Regions from separate parts of the Variovorax sp. YR266 genome, predicted to be linked through region 2. Evidence: predicted binding sites of a transcription regulator. Region 2 holds the regulator's gene; the other holds the start of a gene.
What was found. Region 2 encodes HrcA, which represses chaperone genes, less so after heat shock. Its sites were predicted from a motif close to TTAGCACTCNNNNNNNNNGAGTGCTAA; they were not measured.
Positions count from the first base shown of each region.

Region 1: a site for HrcA is predicted at 3,378-3,404, ahead of BLW48_RS03125 (co-chaperone GroES). Genes of this name have one in related genera too.

Region 1 covers NZ_FNPM01000001.1:657,482-664,003, forward strand. The annotation lists gene BLW48_RS03105 (phospholipase D-like domain-containing protein) at 1-1,243, shown strand, start outside; gene BLW48_RS03110 (tautomerase family protein) at 1,212-1,451, opposite strand; gene BLW48_RS03115 (SDR family NAD(P)-dependent oxidoreductase) at 1,485-2,222, opposite strand; gene BLW48_RS03120 (LysR family transcriptional regulator) at 2,367-3,317, shown strand; gene BLW48_RS03125 (co-chaperone GroES) at 3,494-3,784, shown strand; gene groL (chaperonin GroEL) at 3,814-5,466, shown strand; gene xylB (xylulokinase) at 5,538-6,522, opposite strand, start outside.
Region 2 covers NZ_FNPM01000017.1:16,520-23,041, forward strand. The annotation lists gene recN (DNA repair protein RecN) at 1-9, opposite strand, end outside; gene BLW48_RS30505 (NAD kinase) at 11-922, opposite strand; gene hrcA (heat-inducible transcriptional repressor HrcA) at 954-1,961, shown strand; tRNA gene BLW48_RS30515 (tRNA-Ile) at 1,993-2,069, shown strand; gene BLW48_RS30520 (hypothetical protein) at 2,530-3,222, shown strand; gene BLW48_RS30525 (hypothetical protein) at 3,419-3,667, opposite strand; gene BLW48_RS35185 (hypothetical protein) at 3,679-3,942, opposite strand; gene BLW48_RS30530 (hypothetical protein) at 4,073-4,363, shown strand; gene BLW48_RS35190 (hypothetical protein) at 4,625-5,560, opposite strand; gene BLW48_RS30540 (hypothetical protein) at 5,885-6,166, opposite strand; gene BLW48_RS30545 (YHYH domain-containing protein) at 6,180-6,305, opposite strand.

The DNA.
Region 1 (6,522 bases), on a different contig from region 2:
GCAGCTGATCGGCTGGCTCGCAGGGCTGGGCGAACGCCTCCACATCGTCCTGGGCGACTCCAAGGAAGACGAGGAAGTGCTGGGCGAAGACGGCAAACCGGTGAAGGTGACCAACCCCAAGACCGGCAAGACCAAGATCAAGACCGTGAAGGTCGATGGCAACGAGCAAGCGCGCGAAACCCTGACCGGCACCGCTGCGGAGATTCACAACCGCATCATGCCCAACGGCCATATCGCCCATAACAAGTTCCTGGTCTACGTCGACTCCAAGGGCAAGCCGAAGGCGGTGTTCACCGGCTCCACCAACTGGACGGCCACCGGCCTGTGCACCCAGACCAACAATTCCATCGTCATCGACAACGATGCGCTCGCCAAGCGCTATCTGGCGTACTGGAAAGAGCTCGCCAAGGACACCGACGAGGCCGCGGACGATCCGAAAGCCTTGCAGGGCGCCGCGCTTCGCAAGTGGGCGTCGAAGGGCTCGGCGCTGACACTGGACGATGGAGCGGCGGCTCACAGCTGGTTTTCGCCGAACACGCCGAAGGCGCGCGGCAAGAACCCGGCAACCGAGAAGCGCCCGCCGGACATGGAGGACCTTGCCCAGCTGATCGCGGGCGCCAGCCACTCCGTGCTCTTTCTCGCCTTCTATCCGGGCAGCCCCAGCATCGCGAACTGGACAGCCCAGGCCGCGAGCAAGAACAAGAAGCTGTTCGTGCGCGGATGCGTGACGAACAAGTCGGCCTCGGAAGGCTTCTATTACGAGCTCAAGGGCATGACTCCGCCCGCCAGGAAGAAGGGCGAGAAGAAACCGCCCGTGCTCCAGGATCCGCGTGTTTTCGGAGCCGAGGCGTTCGACTTCAAGGTGCCCGATGGCTGGAAGAAGGAAATCCTCAATGCCGGCTTCGCGATCATTCACGACAAGGTCGTGGTGATCGACCCCTTCGACGACGACTGCGTCGTTGCCACCGGCAGCCACAACCTGGGACACAAGGCATCGTTCGACAACGACGAGAACCTGCTGATCGTGCGTGGCAACAAGAAGCTCGCGATGGCCTATGCGACCCGCATCCTGGACGTCTACGACCACTTCTCCTCCCGCTTCTGGTTCAAGCAGCTTGGCGGCCAGAAGGACGCGCTGGAACTCAAAAGCACGCCGGAGGAATGGCTGGGCAAGTACTACGACAAGAAGGGTCGGCTCAAGAACCCGCAGCTCAAGTTCTGGATGGACGCGGCGGTGCAGTAGCAGCAAGCGTCTGCTCGCGGCGCACCTCGGTGATCGTGCGGCCGTGCTGGCCCCAGTTGTCGGTGTCGTATTCGTCGATCACGACAAAGGTCGAGGCAGGATCCTTGTTCAGGACGCGCACCATCATCTCGGTGGCCTCGGCGATCAGCTGCTTCTTCTGGTCGAGCGTGGTGCCTTCGCGGGTGATTTCGATGCGGATGTAGGGCATGGCGTTCTCCGGGGTTCGTTGTCGATGCTTCGCTCACCACTTGCCGGTGCCCATGCCGCCGTCCACGGGCAGCACGATGCCGGTCGTGAAGCTGGCGTCGCTCAGGTAGAGAACCGCGTCGACGATTTCCTGCACCGTGCCGATGCGGCCTGCCGGCTGCAGCGTGTTGAGGAAGCCATGCATTTCCTTCGTGTACATCGGCGTGTCCACGATGCCCGGCGCCACCGCCGTCACCTGGATGTTGTGCGGCGCCAGTTCCAGCGCCAGCGCCTTCGTCGCCTGGTTGATGCCGCCCTTGATCAGCAGCGGCAGCACGGCCGGCACGGCCTGGTTGGGCTGCGAGGCAAGGCTTGCCGTGATGCTGATGATGTGGCCCGCCTTGCGCTCGACCATGTGGCGGACTGCCGCCTGCGACGGATAGACGAAACCCTTCAGGTTGGTGCTCACCAGGGCTTCCAGCTCGTCCGGCGTGTACTGGATGAACGGCTTGGCGTTGAAGAATCCGGCGTTGTTGACGAGCACGTCCACGTGCCCGAAGCGCTCGATGGCACGCCGCACCAGCAGATCGCCGACGGCGGGGTCGGCGACGTCGCCGGCAACGCCCAGGAAGTTGTCGGGCGAACCGAGCGACACGGATGCCTGTTGCAGGCGTTCGGCGCTGCGGGCGTTGCCGACGACGTTGTCGCCGCGCTGCAGGTACGCGCCGGCCAGGGCCAGGCCGATGCCGCTCGAGGCGCCGGTGATCACGATCGTCTTGGGTTGGGTCTTCATGATGGTTTCCTTTCGGGTGGTCAAAGCGGAGGCAGTTGGTTCAGGTTCATGGAGGCTCTCGCCTCTGGGATCAACTGTATTGACGACCTTCAAGTTGATAAAGATGATCGAAGCATCTTCAGTCTTTACTCTATGTAATCAATCATGAATCGCCAGTTCGACGACTTGCTGCTGGGAAGCCTGGAGCTTTTCTGTCTTGCAGCCGAGCAAGAGGGGTTCACCGCCGCAGCCGCCGTTGCGGGCGTGACGCCCGCCGCCGTAAGCAGGACGGTGGGCAGGCTGGAAGAACGCCTCGGCGTGCGCCTCTTCCTGCGCACGACACGGCAGATACGGCTGAGCGAGGCGGGCCAGGCCTATTACGAGCAATGCCGCCAGGCGCTCAACCAGCTGGTGGAGGCCGAACGCCAGGTCAGCGGCCAGCAGATCACGCCAAGCGGCCTGCTGCGGATCAGCGTTCCCACCACCTACGGGCACTACCGGCTGCTGCCGCTGCTGCCGGAGTTCAGGGCGCGCTACCCGGACATCCGGGTCGAGGTTCACGTCAGCAACCGCAACATCGACTTCGCCGCGGAGGGGTACGACCTTGCCGTGCGTGTGCGCGCGCCAGCCGACTCGACCCTGGTTGCTCGCCATCTCGAGGACGCCGAACTCGTGCTCGTCGCAGCCCCGGACTACCTGCGCCGGCACGGGGAACCCCGGACCCTGGACGACCTGCAGACCCACGAATGCATCCAGTTCGAGCTGCCCAGCAGCGGCCGCACCATCCCCTGGCTGTGCCGTCAGGACGGCCAGGACGTCGAAATGCTCACCTCCGGCGGCTACGCCTGTTCGGACGACGTCCTGGCCGGGGTTACGCTGGCCCGGCATGGCGCGGGCATCTTCCAGGCCTATCGCTTCGTGGTCGAGGAAGACTTGCGCCAGGGACGGCTGGTCGAAGTGCTCAAGCCCTTCGGCGGCCGGTCCCGGCCCTACAACCTGCTGTATCCCAAGTTGCGGTTCGCGCCGCTGCGCGTGCGCACCTTCGTGGACTTCCTGATGGGCCACCGGGCGGATGCGGCGGGCGTGTCTGGCGGCGGCTTGGCGGGCCGGGCGTGAGATCCGTTACGCACCGGCGGCAGCCCCTGTCACTTGAAAGCCCACCGATTGCCCTTATGATTAGCACTCGCTGCTGATGAGTGCTAACAGCCCTCGCTTCCAGTCGATGGGTTGCCGGCCTCCGGTCCGGCACCCGACCACAAACCCGTTTCTTATCCATACATCCAGGAGATGCAATGAAACTTCGTCCTTTGGCCGATCGCGTGATCGTCAAGCGTGTTGACAGCGAAACCAAGACCGCCTCCGGCATCGTCATCCCCGACGCAGCCGCTGAAAAGCCCGATCAGGGTGAAGTCCTGGCCGTGGGCCCGGGCAAGCGCAACGACAAGGGCGAACTGGCCGCACTGACCGTCAAGGTCGGCGACCGCGTCCTGTTCGGCAAGTACAGCGGCCAGACCGTCAAGGTCGGCGGTGACGAATTGCTCGTCATGAAGGAAGACGACCTGTTCGCGGTCGTCGAGAAGTAATTCAAACATCCCATTCGGAGTAAACAAACATGGCAGCAAAAGACGTAGTCTTCGGCGGTGAAGCCCGCGCACGCATGGTCGAGGGTGTCAACATCCTGGCCAACGCAGTCAAGGTGACCCTGGGCCCCAAGGGCCGCAACGTGGTGCTCGAGCGCTCGTTCGGCGCCCCTACCGTCACCAAGGACGGTGTGTCGGTCGCCAAGGAAATCGAACTCAAGGACAAGCTGCAGAACATGGGCGCCCAGCTCGTGAAGGAAGTGGCTTCCAAGACTTCGGACAACGCCGGTGACGGCACCACCACCGCGACCGTGCTGGCACAAGCCATCGTTCGCGAAGGTTTCAAGCTGGTGGCTGCCGGCATGAACCCGATGGACCTGAAGCGCGGCATCGACAAGGCTGTCACGGCCCTGGTCGCCGAGCTGAAGAAGGCTTCCAAGCCCACCACCACGTCGAAGGAAATCGCTCAAGTCGGCTCGATCTCGGCCAACAGCGACGAAACCATCGGCAAGCTCATCGCTGACGCGATGGACAAGGTCGGCAAGGAAGGCGTGATCACCGTGGAAGACGGCAAGTCGCTGGACAGCGAACTCGACGTCGTCGAAGGCATGCAGTTCGACCGCGGCTACCTGTCGCCCTACTTCATCAACAACCCCGAGAAGCAATCGGCGCTGCTCGACAACCCCTTCGTGCTGCTGTTCGACAAGAAGATCAGCAACATCCGTGACCTGCTCCCCACGCTGGAACAAGTCGCCAAGGCTGGCCGTCCGCTGCTGATCATTGCCGAAGAAGTCGAAGGCGAAGCCCTGGCTACGCTGGTCGTGAACACGATCCGCGGCATCCTGAAGGTCGTGGCTGTCAAGGCTCCTGGCTTCGGCGACCGCCGCAAGGCCATGCTGGAAGACATCGCCATCCTGACGGGCGGCAAGGTCATCGCTGAAGAAGTGGGCCTGACGCTCGAAAAGGTGACGCTGGCCGACCTGGGTCAAGCCAAGCGCATCGAAGTGGGCAAGGAAAACACGATCATCATCGACGGCGCCGGTGCCGCTGGCGACATCGAAGCCCGCGTGAAGCAAGTGCGCGTGCAGATCGAAGAAGCCACGAGCGACTACGACCGTGAAAAGCTGCAAGAGCGCGTGGCCAAGCTGGCCGGCGGCGTTGCAGTGATCAAGGTTGGCGCCGCCACCGAAGTCGAAATGAAGGAAAAGAAGGCTCGCGTCGAAGACGCCCTGCACGCTACCCGCGCTGCAGTGGAAGAAGGCGTCGTGGCTGGCGGCGGCGTGGCTCTGCTGCGTGCCAAGCAAGCCGTGGGCGAGTCGGTCAAGGGCGACAACGCTGACCAGGAAGCCGGCATCAAGCTGGTGCTCAAGGCCATCGAAGCTCCCCTGCGCGAAATCGTGAACAACGCCGGCGGCGAAGCCTCGGTGGTGGTGAACGCTGTGCTGGCCGGCAAGGGCAACTACGGCTTCAACGCTGCGAACGACACGTACGGCGACATGCTCGAGCTGGGCATCCTGGACCCGACGAAGGTCACCCGCACCGCACTGCAGAACGCCGCTTCGGTGTCCTCGCTGCTGCTGACGACCGAAGCCATGGTCGCTGACGCGCCCAAGGACGAGTCTGGCGCCGGCGGCGGCATGCCCGACATGGGCGGCATGGGCGGAATGGGCGGCATGGGCATGTAATGCCCGGCTGAGCACTGCTCACCAAAAGAAGAAGGGCCGCGAAAGCGGCCCTTTTTTATTGCCTGTGTCAGCTACTGAAACTGGTCTCGCAGCGCCGCATAGAGCACCTGAAAGCGTGTGTGGCGCGCGCTATGCACAGCGGCTCCTTCGGTCGACGGAATCAACTGCTGCTGCACCGGCGGCAGCTTGCACACCTCGGCCACCGCGCCCCCATCGGCCAGCCACGCCAGCCGCGCCGCGCCGAGCGCCCCGCCCGTCTCGCTGCCCGCATAGAGCGTCAGCGGCACCTGGAAGATGTCGGCCAGCAACTGGCCCCACCACACGCTGCGTGCACCACCGCCCACCAGCGCCACTTCGCGCAGCGGCATGTCCGCCGGCAGCCGCAGGGTGTCGAAGCCATCGCGCAGCCCGAAGCTCACGCCCTCGACCACGGCGTAGGCGATTTCCGCCGGACCGTGTGCATGCGTCAGCCCGAACAGCACGCCCTGCGCATTGGGGTTGTTGTGCGGCGAGCGTTCGCCCGAGAGATACGGCAGGAACAGCGGGCAGCGCTCGCGCTGCGCCAGCGAGATGGACGCCGCCGCTTCGAGCAGCGCGGCTTCGTCGGCGAACCGGAAGGTCTTTGCCGCCCAACTCACCGCGCTCGCGGCCGAGAGCATCACCGACATCTGGTGCCAGCGCTTCGGCAACGCATGGCAGAAGGCGTGCATCGCCTGCGCGGGGTTCGGCAAGAAGCGGTCGGTCGACACGAACACCACACCAGATGTGCCGAGCGACACAAAACCCTGCCCCGGCTCGACCAGCCCCATGCCGACCGCGCTGGCCGCGTTATCGCCAGCACCGCCGGCAATCAGCACCGCACCACCGCCACCCACGCCCCAGCGCGCCGCAAACTCGGGCTTGAGCTGCGCCGACACCTCGCTGCCCTCGACTAGGCGCGGCATCTGCGCACGCGTGAGCCCGGTGGCAGCGAGCAATTCATCGGACCAGTCGCGCGCACCCACGTCGAGCCACAGCGTGCCGGCCGCGTCCGACATCTCGCTGACCGCCTCGCCG
Region 2 (6,522 bases):
CAGCGCCATTTCAGGAGCCCCCTTCGTTCCAGTGAAGTTTCTTGCGCAAGGTGTCGAAATAGCTCCAGCCGCGCGGGTGCAAGAAGCGCACGCGGAAATCGGAGCGGCGCACCACCACGCGGTCGCCGATTGCGAGCGAGGCCAGCGACTGCATGTCGAAATTGGCGCTGGCGTCGCGCCCGCCCACCAGCTCGATCACGATCTCGTCGGCGTCGGGCAGCAGCACGGGGCGGTTCGACAGCGTGTGCGGTGCGATCGGCACCAGCACCCAGCCTGGCACGGCCGGATGCAGCAACGGGCCGCCAGCTGACAGCGCGTAGGCGGTCGAACCCGTGGGCGTGGCGATGATCAGGCCGTCGGCGCGCTGGTTGGCCACGAAATGGCGGCCCACTGATACGCGCAACTCGACCATGCCGGAGGTGGCGCCGCGGTTGACGACCACGTCGTTCATGGCGAGCGCGTCGAACACCGAGGCGCCATCGCGCACGACCTGCGCATGCATCAGGCTGCGGTGGTCTTCCTCGTACTCGCCGGCCAGCATCGGGATCAGCGTGGCCTGGTAGTTGTCGAGCGGGATGTCGGTGATGAAGCCGAGCCGGCCGCGGTTGATGCCGATCAGCGGGATGCCATAGCTGGCGAGCTGCCGGCCGATGCCGAGCATGGTGCCGTCACCGCCGACCACTAGGCCGAGGTCGCAGCGCTGGCCGATTTCCTCGACGCTCAGGGCTTCGTAGCGTGGATGGGCAGGGGCGCCGTCATCGTCTTCCTCGCAGGTCGAGCGCTCGACGAACACCGTGCAGCCTTGCGATTCGAGGAAGGCGCCAATGCCTTCCATGACGCCGTCGCGCGAGTCCGCCTGCGCCCGGGCGCCGGAAGCCTGGTATTTGCCGATCAGGGCGACGTGACGAAAGCGAGAGGTCATATCTCACAAATTACAACACTAAAATCTTGCAATGCTGGACGACCGTGCCAAGTTGCTGCTCAAGACGCTCGTCGAGCGCTACATCGCCGACGGGCAACCCGTCGGCTCGCGCACGCTGTCGCGTTCCTCGGGGCTCGATCTGTCGCCGGCGACCATCCGCAACGTCATGTCCGACCTCGAGGCGCTGGGGCTGATTGCCAGCCCGCACACCTCGGCCGGCCGCATTCCGACGCACCGTGGCTATCGCCTCTTCGTCGACACCATGCTGACCGCGCAGCGCGAACAGATGAGCACGCCGAGCCTCGCGCCCGACCAGCCGCAGAAGGTGATCGCCAATGCGGCGCATCTGCTGTCAAACCTGTCGCAGTTCGTTGGCGTGGTGATGGCGCCGCGGCGCGCTTCGGTGTTCAAGCAGATCGAGTTCCTGAAGCTCTCCGACCGGCGCCTGCTGGTGATCATCGTCTCACCCGATGGGGACGTGCAGAACAGGGTGATCTTTCCGGAGGCCGACTATTCGCAGTCGCAGCTGGTCGAGGCCTCGAACTACATCAACGCGCACTATGCGGGCCTGACTATCGAGCAGGTGCGCGATCGTCTCCAGTCCGAGGTTGAAAAGCTGCGCGGCGAGATCGCCGCGTTGATGCAGGCGGCGGTGCAGGTCAGTTCCGAAGTGCTGAACGAGGCGCAGGAAGACGACGTCGTGATCTCCGGTGAGCGCAACCTGCTGGCGGTGAGCGATTTCTCCAGCGACATGGGGCAGTTGCGCCGTGCCTTCGAACTCTTCGAGCAGAAGGCCCAATTGATGCGCCTGCTCGACGTGTCGAGCAAGGCCGAAGGGGTGCGCATCTTCATCGGCGGCGAAAGCCAGGTGGTGCCCTTCGAGGAGCTCTCCATCGTCAGCGCCAACTACGAGGTCGATGGACAGGTCGTGGGTACGCTGGGTGTGATCGGGCCGACGCGCATGCCCTACGAACGCATGATCCAGATCGTCGACATCACGTCGCGCCTGGTGAGCAATGCGCTGAGCCATCGCAAGTAGGCGCTGCGGCGCGAATAGAATCGTGCCGCGTGGGCCGTTAGCTCAGTTGGTTAGAGCAGCGGACTCATAATCCGTTGGTCGATGGTTCAAGCCCATCACGGCCTACCACTGAAAAGCCGCAAGGGCACTGAACAAGGCGCTATTTAAACGATAGCGCCTTTTCTTTTTTGGCAGTACTTCTTGCGTCCGTGTAGCCACCATGTAGCCGGCGGTGCAGCTTTTCGTATGCGCCGCGGTTTGCTTATTAACGCCCCGGTCCGACGTTACTGATGCTGTGCGGGATGACTCAGACAGTGAAGACAGAACTGATGCTTTTACTGTTAATCAACATGCCTGTGCTGCGCCTGGATGAAGTCGCGGACTTGCTTAACCTCAACGTCAGGCCGTTGCAGAACAAGATCTAGCCTCGCGAAGTACCGTTTCCCCCATGTTCAAGCTCGGCGCATCGAGCGAATGGGTGGCTCATGTGTCTGGCGTGGCGAGGTACATTGACGAGCAGTGGTCGGAGGCTCGTCTCGCATTGGAGCGTCTGCACAAAAGATAGGCATCCAAAGGAGGAGTCGCATTCATGAAGCTGAGGATCTGGGCTGCAGTTGCCCTTTTGACCGCGTCGTCGATCTCGTCTGCCGCTGGCTCCGCGGTGGTGGATGGGAGATTCATCAACAACATCATTCCTCAGGGCTATTGCGCTATCGGCGACGCCGTCAGACGGGACGCGCTGACCAAGACGGCTCAGGAACTTTCTGGAGCCAAGGGACTGGTCCTCTCGGTATTTGAGTCCTGCCCTGGGAAGCAGGCGTCAGCACCCAGCGGCCGGGGTTCAACCTACCGTTACGGCTGGGTGGTAGTTGGGCGCGTGGACGGGACGACCGTGGCGTCCAGCGAATCGACAAGGGCCCAATACCTCGCAGTGCTCGATTCGGTGATGCGAAAAGACACGCCGAGCATTTCTCAAGACCCTGACAAACGCCTTTTGGCCGCGCGATCCAGCAAGGTGCCTGTTTATGAGGACTGGGGAGCCATCGGACGAGATGCCAATGCCATCTACCGAGGTAGCCTGGGCACCCTAGAAACCAAGGGCACAAGGCTGACACTCGGAATCTCGGTCGCAGCGCTCACCTTTGCCAACAACCAGACGTTTGTGAATTTTCTTTACGAGATCGTCAACGACAACACAAGCGTTGCCGGTCTGCTTGCTGAGCAGCAGAAGCTCACTGCTTCCTTTGTCAAGAACAACGAGCCGGACAAATCAAGAGACTGACCTGTGGGCCATGAAGTAATGAGCTTCACGCCGTGGCCTCTCGGGTAACTCTATTCAAGACAGCCTCACCAAGCGCCTAGCTTGGCCGGCGTGCTTGACCTAGTTCGCTCAGACCGCTTGCTTGATCGATTGGCCGTGCGTAGATTGGTGGTCAACTGGGTGATCGGCTGACCGCCATCGTCAAAACCAGACAGGACTACGCTGCCAAGGCGACATCAGTTGGTCGCACAAAGATCCAATGACGGACGCCCTCCGGGTCTGCAAACTCAAGCTCGACATTCCCATAGTCGTCCTGACCAACCATTCGCATCAAGATCTCGTTTGCAGCCCATTTGATCGCTTTGCAGTCCACTAGGGGCAGGCCCTCCAACAACTCGGGCGGGGCGCGTAGCAGACGAACCAAAGCGCCATCAGCCAGAGGCTTTCCGTTGCTATCGACATTCATACTGCTCTCCTTCACTGCGATGGATTGCACTTGCAACCCACATGCTTCGGTTGCGCACCAAGAGCCTTGGTTGCTTCCTTCTTTGCCCTGCGGACCGTCTCGTCAATGGATGCACCTGATGCCTCACCAAATGCGTGCCTCGGCATCTTTTCCGCGTTTTCAGGAATGTTGTCGTTGATGTCCGCACGACAACGACAGCTATATCCTGACGCCGGTCTGTCTGGAGCAACGTAGGAGCGCTCCCCTAAGCTGACAATTTGACCGTCGTCGATCACGGAAATTCCTTGTTTTGGTCTTCCTTGCTCCTGCAACCACCTTAGCAAGGTTTACACCATCCATGGAAGCATTTTGTTTCTCGACCGTCAATAGGCGGTACGATAGACGGAGACTGTATATTCATACAGCATGTTCTTCGCCGAGGTCACGATCTTGCTCACCCCAGACGGCGAGCGCCTGCCGCCAAGACGGAGAGAGCCGCCCATGCGCGGGATGGTCACCATCGGCAAGATGAACCGAGATCGGGACACATCCGAAACCTACGCCGTGACCGTGGATCTGTGGGAGCAACACGGCACGGCCAGGATGCGCTGCATGGCGCAGCGCGAAACCTGGCGGGATGAGCTGGGGAATCTGCGCATCAAGGAACACCGGCAAATCTGGCAGGTGGTGCCGGTCGAGAGGCAAGGCATCGAGTAGCCGCCGCAACTCGACCTGTTCTAGCCCGCGACAATCAAGCGATGAGCCAAGCCGACTTTTTCTCTTCCGAACCGGCTGTCCTCTACACCCCCGCCTGGTACAGCGACACCGCGCGCGAAGTGCAGCTCTTGCCGCTGGCGCCGGGTGACTACAAGGTCACGCCTAGCCGTGGCGCCGAGCGCTGGACGGTCACCTCGCTGAAGGACGGGTCTATCGCCTATAGCGGCATCGGGCCGGTCGAGGTCACCCAGGAAGCCGCCGCTATTTGTAGTGCCGTAGTGTCATCGCATGATCTGAAGCGCTTTCACGACGGAGATCTGTTAAGACCATATCGATCTCCTTCATGACTACACCGCGATGGCGGCTCCAATATTTTTGAGCAGACAACAAATTCACGTCGGTCAATTTTTGCAATGCCAAGCTATCAAATAGAAGACGATAGTGATGCTCGCCGGCAAGCGTTGAATTGGCCATATATTTTGACAGTTTCTCAAATTTAGAGATCGCCTGCGAGACGTTGTAAGGCCTCCTTTCTTCGCCATGCAGTTTTTTTATCTTTCCTGACATGGCGGGTTCTTTTTCTTTGAGATTTTTACTGTATGGGGAATAAATTTGTTTAAGCCCGCTCGGCTTTCCGCCCCCAAGTCGGTCTTCAGTCGCCAGTTCGTCCAGAGGATCTAGCGCCTCTGAAATTTGCATTCCGACAGTTTGACTTTTTGAACCTGAAGATGATGCCCCATGAAGATCGGTCGATATGCCCCCATCCTTATGCACCATCAAAAAATGAGCATCGAGCATGTTCCGATTATTTCGCGCGTTGGTTAGGGCCCAACCCGGGAAAAGATTCATTGGCTCCGCAGCGTAAATGGAGCCAAGACTATGAGTTTTCTGAGGGTCCCAATGGGGTGTAACTTGCACCCCAGCCAGCACACCAGGGCTGGCATTCATGATGGGCTCTAGGGTGCTATAGGCTGAGCCAGCGTACAACTGCAGCGTGTAGACGTAATAGCACCGCCTAAATGAATTTGCGTCAGCCTCATTTGCCAAGGTAAATATCCGATCAAGATCGGTATCCCGGATCTTATGGCGAATCTGCAATGCGCTGGCCAGCGACCCTTTCGATTCGATTTCTTCCTTTAACGCCGTTGCTGTGCATTCGGCGAGAAACAAGCGAAGCGCTGCTGCATGCATAGGCATAAAGATAACCTTCAGATCTTGTGAAGTAAAAAGGACTCACGCAGGCGCTTCTGATGTTCCGGCACGCGTGGGCAGATCTTTATGAATGTCAGCTTGAGGTAGGGGGTGGTCAATACCAAAAAATCGGTAGGCGCGCAGCAACGCCTGCTCGAAGAGGTCCGTTCTGTCCCCAGTGCACCAATTCGGTGCCCTTGGCTCGCGCGCGTAGCTCTCACGGAAGCTCTCATGTACAACTGATGGCGGTCTGAATCACGAAAACGCCCAGCCTGGAGGGCTACAAAACCTACGAAAGACCAGGGAGCAAAGCTCTTGGGCTCGACTCTCTCAGTCTGGGGACTTGGTTCCTGGCTTGCCGGTGTACGGATTCACGTTGCCCTTGGTGGACCAGTTGTCCGCCTTGGTGCCGTTCGGATTGGTCGCGTGGCTCGGTGCGACATAGGTTCCGTTGCTCTTGGTGTAGCCGCTGGTCGAATGGCTTCCGCCTGACGATCCGGAGCTGTACGCGTGGGAGCTGCTGTAGCTGCTCGAACTGTGTCCACCCCCACCCTTGGCAAAGGCGTGAGAGCCGAGAGTGAGAGCGACTGCCAAAAAGATGATCGATTTCATGCTCGTTCCTTCATTAGTGGCAATGGGTGCCGCCAGTTTTGTGATCACGATGGCAGCCGTTCTTGTCTGTCCCCCCTGAGTGCGCGAGCGCACCCAGACTCAGACGCAAGGCGGCAATCAGCACTGCAATCTTCTTCATGGTGTCTCCTCGTTTGAATGAAGTCGCAGTCTGAACCTTCGCTCGATCAGTTAACCAAGGGTTTGCGAGCGCCCTCACATATTCATGTGAGAGCCGTTTGCTCAAGGTCGCCGAACACAGCTCATCGTCGGGCTCCAGTCGATGAGCATGTCAACAGCAACGGGGCAGATCCAATCCACGACGAAAGAGCAACTTCTCGTTCAGGTTTAAAAGACGA